2 regions of the Mesorhizobium sp. M1D.F.Ca.ET.231.01.1.1 genome follow, and region 1 is predicted to be linked to the other one. Evidence: predicted binding sites of a transcription regulator. Region 1 holds the regulator's gene; the other holds the start of a gene.
What was found. Region 1 encodes LexA, which represses DNA repair genes until DNA is damaged. Its sites were predicted from a motif close to TGTTCNNNNTGTGTTCNG; they were not measured.

Region 1 (5,852 bases):
ATCTTCAACCTGCTTGGACCGCTGTCCAACCCGGCCGGCGTCAGCCGCCAGATGGTCGGCGTCTTCCTGCCGGAATGGATCATGCCGGTGGCCGAGACACTGAAAGCACTTGGGGCCGATCACGCCTGGGTCGTGCATGGCGACGGTTATGACGAGATCACCACCACCGGCGAAACGCAGGTGGCTGAGCTTGCCGGCGGCGAAATCCGCAGCTTCACGCTCACCCCGGAAGTGGTGGGGCTGAAGCGCCACAGCAAGGAAGAGCTGCGCGGCGGCGATGCGGCCTACAATGCCAAGGCATTGCGCGATATGCTGCGCGGCGATGCCGGCGCCTATCGCGACACCGTGCTGATGAATGCCGGTGCCGGGCTGGTGGTGGCCGGCAAGGCGACGACGCTCGCCGACGGCATTGGGGCCGCCGCGCAAGCCATCGACAGCGGCCGGGCGCCTGCGGTGCTCGACAAGCTCATCGAGATTTCGAACGGTTAGAACCTTGTCCGACATCCTGCGCAAGATCGAAGCCTACAAGCGCGAAGAGATCGCCGCGGCGAAGCTCAGCGCGCCGCTTGCCGAGGTCGAGGCGAAGGCGAAGGATGCGGAACCGCCGCGCGGCTTCCTTGCGGCCCTCGAGGCCAGGCGGAAGGCCGGCGGCTTCGCGCTGATCGCCGAGATCAAGAAGGCAAGCCCCTCCAAGGGTTTGATCCGCGCAGACTTCGATCCGCCGGCGCTCGCCAGGGCCTACCAGCAAGGCGGAGCGGCCTGCCTTTCGGTGCTGACCGACGCCCCGTCCTTCCAGGGCGCGCCGGGCTTTCTGACAGCCGCGCGCGCCGCCGTCGGCCTGCCCGCCCTGCGCAAGGATTTCCTCTTCGACCCGTACCAGGTCCACGAGGCGCGGGCCTGGGGCGCGGACGCGATCCTCATCATCATGGCAAGCGTCGACGACGTTCTGGCCGGCGAGCTCGAGGCAACGGCCTTCGAGCTCGGCATGGACGCGCTGGTCGAGGTGCATGACGAGAAGGAGATGGAGCGCGCGCTCACGCTCTCGTCTCGGCTGATCGGCATCAACAACCGCGATTTGCGGACCTTCGAGACCAGCCTCGACGTTTCGGAGCGGCTTGCCGCCATGGTGCCGGCCGACCGGCTGCTGGTCAGCGAGAGCGGCATCTTCACCCATCAGGACTGCCGCCGGCTGGAGAAGAGCAAGATCGGCACCTTCCTCGTCGGCGAGAGCCTGATGCGGCAGGCCGACGTGGCCGCCGCGACCGCGCTTCTGTTGACGGGCAAGGCTCCGGCCAATGCATCGGCCCGAAAATCGACTCCGATTTTTGGAGAGCACGATGCATAGATTCAAAGTGTTAGAACGTACTTTGTGCGTCCAAGTGGACGCACGTCGTTCTAAGGCCGTTTGAGGATGCCTGCGCTTACCCATCTCGGCGCCAAGGGCGAAGCCAACATGGTCGATGTCGGCGACAAGGCCGAGACGACGCGAACGGCCATTGCCGAAGGTTTTGTTTCCATGCGGGCGGAAACGCTGGAGATGATCCTGGCCGGCGACGCCAAGAAGGGCGACGTGCTTGGCACGGCGCGCATCGCCGGCATCATGGCCGCCAAGAAGACGCATGAGCTTGTTCCGCTCTGCCATCCGCTGCTTCTCACCAAGGTTGCGGTCGATATCGAGCCCGACCGCGCGCTCCCCGGCCTGAGGGTCACCGCGCTTGCTCGCGTCACCGGCAAGACGGGCGTCGAGATGGAGGCGCTGACCGCGGCGTCCGTCGCCTGCCTGACCATCTACGACATGGCCAAGGCAGCGGACCGCGCCATGGTGATTTCCGGCATCAGGCTGGTCGAGAAGACCGGCGGCAAGTCGGGTGACTACAAAGCTGCCGAACATGGGGCAGGCTCCTAGGATGGCGCTGGTTCCGGTCGCCGAGGCGCTCGAACGCCTGCTGGATGGCGCGACCGCGCTGCCTGGCGAAAGCGTTCCGCTCGCCGATGCGGCAGGCCGTGTGCTGGCCGAACCGGTGGCAGCGCTGCGCACGCAGCCGCCCTTCAACGCTTCGGCCATGGACGGCTACGCCGCACGCGCCGAGGACGTGGCGTCAGTGCCGGTGCGGCTCTCCGTTGTCGGCATGGCGCCCGCCGGGCGAGGCTTTGCCGGCTCCATCGGCAAGGGCGAGGCCGTGCGCATCTTCACCGGCGCGCCCCTTCCCGAGGGCGCCGACACCGTCGTTATCCAGGAGAATGTCCGCGACCTCGGTGGTGGCAGCATCGAAGTGACCGAGCCGACCGCGCAGGCACGCAACGTCCGTCGCCGTGGGCTCGACTTCGGCGAAGGTGACGTGCTCCTCCATAAAGGCCGAGAGCTCGATCCGGCAGCGCTTTCGCTAGCGGCGTCGGGCAACCACCCGAGCCTCAATGTTGTGCGGCAGCCGCTGGTCGCGATCATCGCCACCGGCGACGAACTATTGCCGCCCGGCAGCGCGCTCGGTCCCGACCAGATCATCTCGTCCAATGCCTATGGCGTCGCCGCCGCGGCCCAGTCGGTCGGGGCGCGCGCGCTCGACCTCGGCATCGCCGCCGACCGGCAGGACGCAATCGCGGCTCTGGTCAGGAAAGCGGTCTCAGCCGGCGCCGACGTCATCGTCACGCTCGGCGGCGCCTCGGTCGGCGACCACGACCTCATCCACGACGTGCTGACCGGCGAAGGCATGCAGCTCGATTTCTGGAAGATCGCCATGCGCCCCGGCAAACCATTGATGTTTGGCCGGCTAGGCAACATCCGCTGCATCGGCCTGCCCGGCAATCCGGTGGCGAGCCTTGTCTGCTCGCAATTGTTCCTGAAGCCGCTTCTGGCGCAGCTGGGTGGCCGCAACTACCGACAGGACATCCGCGCCGCCCGGTTGGCCGCCGCGATGCGCGCCAACGATCTCAGGCAGGACTATGTGCGCGCCGTCGTGCGCGAGGAGGCCGGACGGCTGGTCGCGACACCGTTCGGCATCCAGGATTCCTCGATGCTGAGGACGCTCGCCGACGCCAACGGCCTGATCGTGCGCGAGCCCTTCGCCCCGGCGGCGGAAGCCGGCGCCGAATGCAGCGTTCTGATGTTACGCTGAACAAAACGTCAACACATTCACTAAACTTTAAACGGTTGCGGAACACAACTGGAACAGATAGTGTTTGTTCTGGGTTTGTTTTTCTGATTCTGGTTTCAGAACCCATGGGGGCCGCCATGCTGACGCGCAAACAACATGAACTCCTGATGTTCATCCATGAACGGCTCAAGGAAAGCGGCATTCCGCCGTCTTTCGACGAGATGAAGGAAGCGCTCGACCTTGCCTCGAAGTCGGGCATCCATCGCCTGATCACGGCGCTGGAAGAGCGCGGTTTCATTCGCCGGCTGCCGAACCGGGCGCGTGCCCTGGAAGTCCTGAGGCTGCCCGATTCGATCGCGCCCGGCCTCAATGCCGCGAAGAGATTCTCGCCAAGCGTCATCCAGGGCGGCCAAGGCAATCTCGGCCGGCAGATCAAGCCTGCGGCGCCCTCGCGCACGCCTACGCCCAGCAATGATGACGATGCCGTTTCGGCCGTATCCATTCCGGTCATGGGTCGCATCGCCGCCGGTGTGCCGATCGATGCCATCCAGCATCAGACGCATTCGATCACAGTGCCGCCGGACATGATCGCGGGCGGCGAGCATTATGCCCTGGAAGTCAAGGGCGACTCGATGATCGAGGCCGGTATCTTCGACGGCGATACGGTCATCATCCGCAACGCCAACACGGCAAGCCCGGGTGAGATCGTGGTGGCTCTTGTCGACGACGAGGAAGCGACGCTGAAGCGCTTCCGCCGCAAGGGTGCCTCGATCGCGCTCGAGGCCGCCAATCCCGCCTATGAGACCCGCATCTTCGGGCCGGACAGGGTTAAGGTGCAGGGCAAATTGGTCGGGCTCATTCGCCGCTACTGAGCGGCTATGGCTTTGCCTCTGGCTTTTCGGGCCGCTTGTAAGGCGCCAGGCCCCTCGCCTCTCGCGAGTAGCTCCGCTGTTCGTGCCAGGGGCGATAGGACTTCTCGACGGCGTATTGAATGACAGGTTGCGCCGTCGCCGATTGCGGATCGAAGAAGACGGCAGCGCTTCCATCGCGAGCAAGTTGGCGTTTGGTGACGACAAGAATGCGTGGATCGCGGCAAGGATTGTAGGCCGTGGCGTCGTTGATGACGATGAGGTCGGCATAGCCGCAGGCCGGCCTGGCGCTGTCGCGGTTTTCGGCAAGCGCGACGATCGCGCCGGTAGGATGCCGGCCGATGCAGAGATCGCCGGTGCAATAGAATGGCGATCCCGGCGGCAGGTCGACGGGATCGGCAATATCCAGCGCGCCTTTGGCGAATGTCTCCGGCGGCACGATTTCCTCGGCTTTCAGCGCGCGCTTCCAGTTGTCGGTGGTGAACTCGTTGGAGCGTTCGCGGTTGATAGCGAGCTCGCCGCCGCCGATCGGCATTGCCACCAGATGCGCGTCCTCCGAGATCAACACATCCGGCGTGCGGACATGCGGAATGGTGAGCAGGGCAGCAAGCGCGAACGGCACGGCTGCCAATCTGAGCCAGGTGGTGGCCATGGTCGCGATGACCAGCGCGATCGTCGCCAGCAGCACCGATTGGATCGAGATCAATCCCACGGCATCGACAGGCGAGCGCTCGGAAATCCATGCCGAAATGGCAATCATCGCGGTCAGGCCCTTGCCCATCACGTAGAGGAACGGACCGTCGAAGCCGAACGGCATCGCCAACGCGCTCAGCACGGCGAACGGCATGACGAGCAGCGAAACGATCGGCATCACCGCCAGATTGGCGAGCAGACTGAGCGGCGAGACGCGCTGGAAGTGCCAGATCGCAAACAGTAGTGTCGCGCTGCCCGCGATGAGCGAGGTTACAGCGGCGCCACCCACGCCGACCGCCAGTTTTCGCGACAAGAACCCGAGGAAGGAGCGCTTTGCCGGCGGCACGATCGCTTTGCCGGCGCGATAGTCGGCAAAGCCGGCATAGGCGCCGACCAGGGCGGCGGTGGCCGCGAAGGACATCTGGAAGCTCGGACCGACCACTTCGTGCGGCGAGACAAGGATGACGGCGATGGCCGAGATCGCCAAATTGCGCATCGTCAGCGCCGCGCGGTCGAAGAGCACGGCGACCAGCATCACGGCGAGCATGATGAAACTCCGCTCGGCCGCCACCACGATGCCGGAGATGACGAGGTAAGCCGCGATCGAGGCAAGCGCGATCGCCGCGGCGTATTTCTTCACCGGCCGGCGCGACGAGAAATCCGGAAACAGCGCAAAGGCGCCGCGCAGCAGGAACATGATCGTGCCGGCGACCAGCGCCATGTGCAGGCCGGAGATTGAGATGATGTGATAGATGCCGGTGCGCCGCATCGCTTCGTTGATGTCTTCGGGAATGCCGGCGCGAACGCCGACAATCAACGCCGCGGCGATTTCGCCTTCGGACCCGCCGATGGTGTTTCGGATGTGGTCGGCGATGTTCTCGCGCGCGTTCTCAATCGCCGAGGCGATGCTCGTCTCTGCCGGCGGGGCAGTTGCCGGAAGGACTTTCGGATCGCCTAGGAAAAAGCCGCTGCCGCCGATGCCGGAAAAATAGCTGTCGAAGGAAAAATCATAACTCTCGGGGCGGACCGGGCCTCTCGGCGGCAAAAGCCGCGCATAGCCCGTCACCAGCGATCCAGCCTTCATGTCCGGCGGCGTCCTGCGCGCCGAGAGCCTGACGCGGTCCGGCGCGTAGCGCAGCGTCGGATGCGCGGTCGACACGAGATCGATGGTCAGCCGCACCCGCCCATTGGCCATCTC
Region 2 (5,852 bases), on a different contig from region 1:
GGGTCAGCAGCCGGCACAGACGCGAATAGGCGGCCCGATCGGTGGGATAGACGAGCAGGGACATGCCGTCGACGAGATCGAGGCGACAGCCGACGACGAGCCTGACGCCGGTGTCCTTGGCGGCCTGATGTGCCCGCACAATGCCGGCTAGAGAATTTCGGTCGACTACAGCCAAGGCCTCAATGCCGAGCGCCGCCGCCTGCGCGAACAGCTCAACGCAAGAGCTGGCGCCGCGCAGGAACGAGAAATGGCTGGTCACCTGCAATTCGGCATAGCGCGGGGTGGTCATGCGAAGACCCCGTGCAGGAACCATTTGTGCGAGCCGGTCTCGCGATCCTCGCCGTCACCGGCGCGGTAGATCCAGAAGCGCTCGCCGGACTCGTCCTCCACCTGGAAATAGTCGCGCACGGCGATTAGTTCGGCGTCGCGCTGCCACCATTCACCGAAAACGCGTTCGGGACCGTCTGCCCGCGCGACGCGATGCCGGATGCCGCGCCAACTGAACCAGACCGGCGGATGGTCGGGTAGCAGCGCCATGGTCTCAATGGGTTCGGGGTGGGTCAGCAGACGCGCCGGGCGAGGCCAGTCACTGGGCGAACTCGTCCCGTCGTCCGGCGCATTCGGTGCGATGCGGCGGACTGAGCGTTCGGGCACGTCACTCTCGACCGGGGCAAAGCGGTAGAGCCGCTGCTCGCCGATACGGTTGGCAAGCACGTCGATGAGATCGGTAATGTCGGGCTCCGGCTCCTCGACCAGTGAGGAGATGATCTGCTTGGCTCCGAAGGGCTCGGCGAGCGTTGCGGCCAGGGTCATCACCTCGATGCCGAAACCGGGATCGACGCTCTCGATCCGGTCGGTAAGGAGACGGGTCAGCCGTTTGACATCGCGCACTGGCACGGCGGTGCCGACGCGAATGGCCTCGATGCGGTTGTCGACACGATGAAACAGGAGGTCTAGCCGGCGTGGCCGAGCCCCTTGGCCTCGAGCGCTTCGCAAAGCGCCGCGACGAGCTTGCCGATATAGCGGGCTATGGTCTCGGCGGCGCCGATAGGCTCGCCGAAGGCCCGGCGAACCTCGATGAGTTCGGGAGAGCGGGCGGGCTCGAAGGGTTCGCTTCGCCGCCCCATGGCCTGGTCCAGGCGACGGCCGAGTTCGGGCCCGAAGCGCAGGGTGAGAGAGGCGCGCGCCTCGATACCGGAGGACGCCATGCGCGAGACGAGTCCCTCGAGCATGGCGTCCTCACCGCCATGCAGATGGTCGGTGCCCGTGGTGTCGATGATCAGGCCATCGGGCGGATCGGCGGCGACGATTGGCGCATAGCGCAGCGACCAGAGCGCCATTCTATCGAGTGCCGCGTTATCGCCGGCGGCATCCAGGTCGAAGCTCTGCACGTTGGGCACCAGCACCTGGGCCTTGCTCGCCGGCATGCCGACGCGCAGGCCGGCCGCGCGCGCCCCCGCATCGGTGGCCAGCACGAGCCGCCGGTTTCCCTGCCGGCCGAGCATGATGACCGGGGTTTCAACCGAGGGCGCGGATTGGCCCATGGCGCGCCGCAGGCGATCGGTCGGCCAGGTCGGAAAATAGAGCGAGACGACCCTTGTCATCGCAGGCTTCCACTTCAAAATCGGCGCTTTCTCCAGCCCGCACCCGGATCAGCTCGAGCTGCCAGCGAGCGCGGCCGATACCGGGGACCGGCAGGGGGCGGGAGGGGAGCGCGGTGACCCGCCAGCGGGTGACCGCAGCGGTTGGTTGTCCAAAATCGGTCGCCTCGGTCTGTCGGCGCCAACGGCGGATGGCGATGCCGATGGCGCCGGAGGTTTCGGCGGCAAGTTGCAGTCGGCGGGAGGCGGTCATTGAGAGCCGAGCCAGTTCGGCAACGACGGCCCCGAGCCCGCCATGGCGAAGCCCTTCCTCGAAACAGGCGAGCACGGAAGCTTCGTCGCCGGCCTCGACATAGACGACGCGGCCTGGGAGCAGACCGGCCTGGGCGAGGGCGGGCGCAAAGAGATCCTGCCGCGTAACGCACCACAGCACCTTGCCCTTGGTTCGAGCGGTAATGCCGGCGGCAAAAAGCGCCGCCGCGGCGCCATCGATCGCTCCGTTTCGGCCGCCGGCGATCTCGTGCAGCGCGCCGAGCGCCAGCCCGCCTCCCGGCAGGACCTTGTCGATGGCGGGAACGCCGAAGGGAAGCGACGCACGGTTACGCGTCGGCCCGCCCTCGAGGCGCGCGATTCGCTCGCGAAGCGCGGCGATAGCAGGGCTGGCGGCCGGCTGACCCATGGACGAACCACTCTCAAACTGTCTTCCCAACGAATTTCGGGGCTGATATGTTCCTTATTTGTTCTCTTGGGGCTGATGAGTCGATCGGGGTCGTTGCGTCGCTTCGAAAGTTGGATCGCAGACTGCACTCCATCGCGTTGCGGTCTATTTTCATATGCGGCAGGCGATGCGGGAAAGGGCGTTATGGGCGAGCGAATTGACAACGGCCAAGAAGCTGATGCGCCGAAGGCGAAAGGCATGGCCATTCTTCGCAAGATCATCCATGTCGATATGGATGCCTTCTTCGCCTCGGTCGAGCAGCGCGACAAACCGGACCTGCGTGGCAAGCCTGTGGCGGTTGGTGGCTCGGCGGCGCGGGGGGGCGTGGCCGCCGCCAGCTATGAGGCCAGAAAGTTCGGGGTGCGATCGGCCATGCCCTCGATCACCGCGAAGCGCAAATGTCCCGAACTGATCTTCGTGCCGCCGCGGTTTGACGCCTACCGGGCCGTCTCACAGCAGATACACGCGATCTTCGCCGAGCACACGCCACTGATCGAGCCGCTTTCGCTCGACGAAGCCTATCTGGACGTCACCGACAATCTTCAGGGCATCCCGGTCGCCACGACGATCGCGGAGATGATCCGCACGAAGATCAAGTCCGAGACCGGTCTGACAGCGTCAGCCGGCGTCAGCTACAACAAGTTCCTGGCCAAGCTCGCCTCTGGCCAGAACAAGCCAGATGGGCTGTTCGTCATCACTCCGAAAATGGGGCCGGCTTTTGTCGAGGCATTGCCCGTGCGGAAGTTTCATGGCGTTGGCCCGGCGACCGCCGACAAGATGGCCCGGCTCGGCATCGAGACAGGCGCTGACCTGCGTGCGCAGAGCCTGGTGTTCCTGGAGGAGAAGTTCGGGAAGGCAGGCCCGTACTATTACTGGATAGCCCGCGGCATCGACGAGCGTCCGGTGCGGGCCGATCGCGAGCGCAAGTCGGTGGGGGCCGAGGACACCTTCGTGAACGATTTGTTTGACCTCGAAAGTGCTCGCAGGGAACTGGCGCCATTGGTCCGAAAGGTCTGGCGCTATTGTGCGGAGCGATCGATCCATGGCCGGACCGTGACGCTCAAGGTGAAGTTCGCCGACTTTCAGCAGATCACACGCAGCCGAACGATCGGTGGCGTCATCGAGACGGAGACGGACCTGGCGACCGTCAGCGGCACACTCCTCGAACAGGTGTTTCCCGTCACCAAGGGGATACGCCTGCTTGGGGTGACGCTTTCGAACTTGAGCGGAACGCGAGCAGAGGCAGACGGCCAGATGTCGCTGACCATCTAGGACTGGCTGCTGTTACCGGACTGCTTTTCGGATCCGCTCGGTCAGGGTTTGTTCGACGTCGAAATAGCCTTCCCACGCGTCGTCGGACTGCCGAGCTCGCGCAGCGGACGCGTAGACGTCAAAGGCGCTGGCGCTTTTGAAGGCCGGCAATTCATCCCAGGTGACGGGTACGGCACAGGACGCTCCAGACCGGGCTCGGGTCGACCAGGGACATATTGCCGTGGCACCCTGGCCATTGCGCAGATAATCGAGGAACATACGGCCCTTGCGCCTCGCCTTGCTCATGTTCGCGACGAAGCGGGCCGGATCCGTGCGGGCCAGCAATTCGGCGAAGTCCTGGCAGAAGCTCTTGACCTCTTCCCAGTCGGCTTCGGGAACGAGTGGAACGACCACGTGAACGCCTTTGCCTCCGGACAGCAGCGGCCAGGATTGAAGGCCGAGCGCTTCCAGAACGCCCCGGATGTCGAGGGCTGCCTGCTTGACGTCGTTGAAACCAAGGCCCTCGTCGGGATCGATATCGAAGATCATGCGATGCGGCAGTTTCGGCTGCTGGCGCAGGCTGCCCCACACGTGGAATTCCAGCACGTTCATTTGGACGCCGGCGATCAGCCCCGCCAGATCGTCGACCCAAAGGATGCGTCTTTCCTTGCCGGACATCTTCTCCAAATGGCCGTCGTGGATGGCCTTGGGCATGCCTGGCAGCTTGTGCTTCTGAAAAAAGGTCTGCCGCAGATCGCCATCAGTGTCGCGCACCAGTGACAGCGGCCGATCCTGGATATGCGGCAACATCTTCTCAACGACCGCGGCGTAGTAGGCGGCGAGCGTAGCCTTTGTAACCTTGGTGCCGGGATACCTAACCTTGTCCGGATGCGTCAGCTTGACGCCGACCGCGACGGCGACCTCCTTGCCGATCGCCGGATCGAGATTGGCGGCGCCAGGCGTCGCCGGTGTCTTCGGCATTTCCATCGCCACCTGATCGGCTCGCTTGTCTTCGCGCATGCCCTGAAAGCTTGGATGTCGCAGGCTGCCATCTGGTGTGACCTCCGAATACGCAACCTCGGCAACAAGCTCGGGCTTGACCCATCTGGCTCGGCGCGCGATGTCCCGCGGTACGGAGGCGAAGGCCGGCTTATCGAGGCGACGCTTCTCAAGTTGCTCGAGGATGTTCTTGCGCATCGGCTGGGTGAAGCCAGTGCCGACGCGGCCACGATAGATCAGCTTGCCGTTCTCATAGGTACCCAAGATCAGCGATGCCATGCCGCGTCCGGTGTCGCTTGGGCGGTAACCGCCGACCACGAACTCCTGTCGTCTTGTGCACTTGATCTTGAGCCAGGTGGGGGCGCGGTCGCCGACATACCGGCTGTCCGCGCGCTTGGCGATGACACCTTCGTGGCCGCCGGCGCACATGGTGTCGAAGACTTTCTTCCCATTGTCGGCGATATGACTGGAGAATTGCAGGCTGTCGCCGGGCTCCCGCTTGCCCAGAAGGACCTCAAGTCTTTCCTTGCGGTCGAGGAGTGGACGGTTCGACAGATCGTCGCCGTTCAATTCGAGCAGATCGAAGGCATAGAACTTGAGCGGCATGCCCGCGGCGATGCCGGTTTTCAGCATGGAGAAATTGCTGCGACCCTGGCTGTCGATGGCCACGATCTCGCCATCGATAAGCGCGGAGCCCTTGGTCAGCGACCTCAGCGGCGGCACGATCACCTTGAACTGGCGGGTCCAGTCGTGGCCGTTGCGGGTATAGACCACGACCTCCGAGCCGGAGATCGCGGCCTGCGCGCGATAGCCATCGAACTTCATTTCGAAGAGCCAGTCGGCGCCCACCGGTATGTCGTCTGTCAGCGTGCAGAGCTGGAATGGGCGAAACTTGGGAAGCGCGTATGGAGGGATAGATTCCGAGTCCTTGCGCCGTGCGCGCTTCTTGCTGAGAGCGGCCTCTACGGCCGACATAGGGAACTCGCATACATTGTGCGATTCAATACTCTGACCTGAGATTCAGTTCCACTCCGCGCGTCTATCGATTGAACCGGAAGAGCCCGACCGCGTTGTTGGGAACTGCACGCAACCCCTTGGAGGAAGAAATGGCCACTACTCAAACAACTCGCGGACGTAGCCAGGACCGCGCGAAAGTCGCTGGTGGGCAGGATCATGAGGTGAAATACGAGGCGGGCAAGACTGGGGCCACCAAGGCTGGTGTCAAGTCGGCTGTGAAATCGGTCGGCAACAGTCGCAAGAAGGTCGAGGAAAAACTGGGCAAG

Region 2: the regulator LexA is predicted to act here: its motif matches at 2,329-2,346, upstream of dinB (DNA polymerase IV).

What each region holds. Positions count from the first base shown of each region.
Region 1 covers NZ_RZOZ02000001.1:612,349-618,200, reverse strand. Annotated here, with positions in the region: gene trpD (anthranilate phosphoribosyltransferase) at 1-489, shown strand, start outside; gene trpC (indole-3-glycerol phosphate synthase TrpC) at 494-1,345, shown strand; gene moaC (cyclic pyranopterin monophosphate synthase MoaC) at 1,412-1,906, shown strand; gene glp (gephyrin-like molybdotransferase Glp) at 1,908-3,113, shown strand; gene lexA (transcriptional repressor LexA) at 3,230-3,964, shown strand; gene EN874_RS03085 (ComEC/Rec2 family competence protein) at 3,969-5,852, opposite strand, start outside.
Region 2 covers NZ_RZOZ02000017.1:53,712-59,563, forward strand. Annotated here, with positions in the region: partial or broken gene EN874_RS29970 (error-prone DNA polymerase) at 1-289, opposite strand, end outside; partial or broken gene EN874_RS29975 (DUF6504 family protein) at 286-1,604, opposite strand; gene EN874_RS29980 (ImuA family protein) at 1,519-2,280, opposite strand; gene dinB (DNA polymerase IV) at 2,518-3,591, shown strand; gene ligD (DNA ligase D) at 3,604-5,544, opposite strand; gene EN874_RS29995 (DUF3606 domain-containing protein) at 5,676-5,852, shown strand, end outside.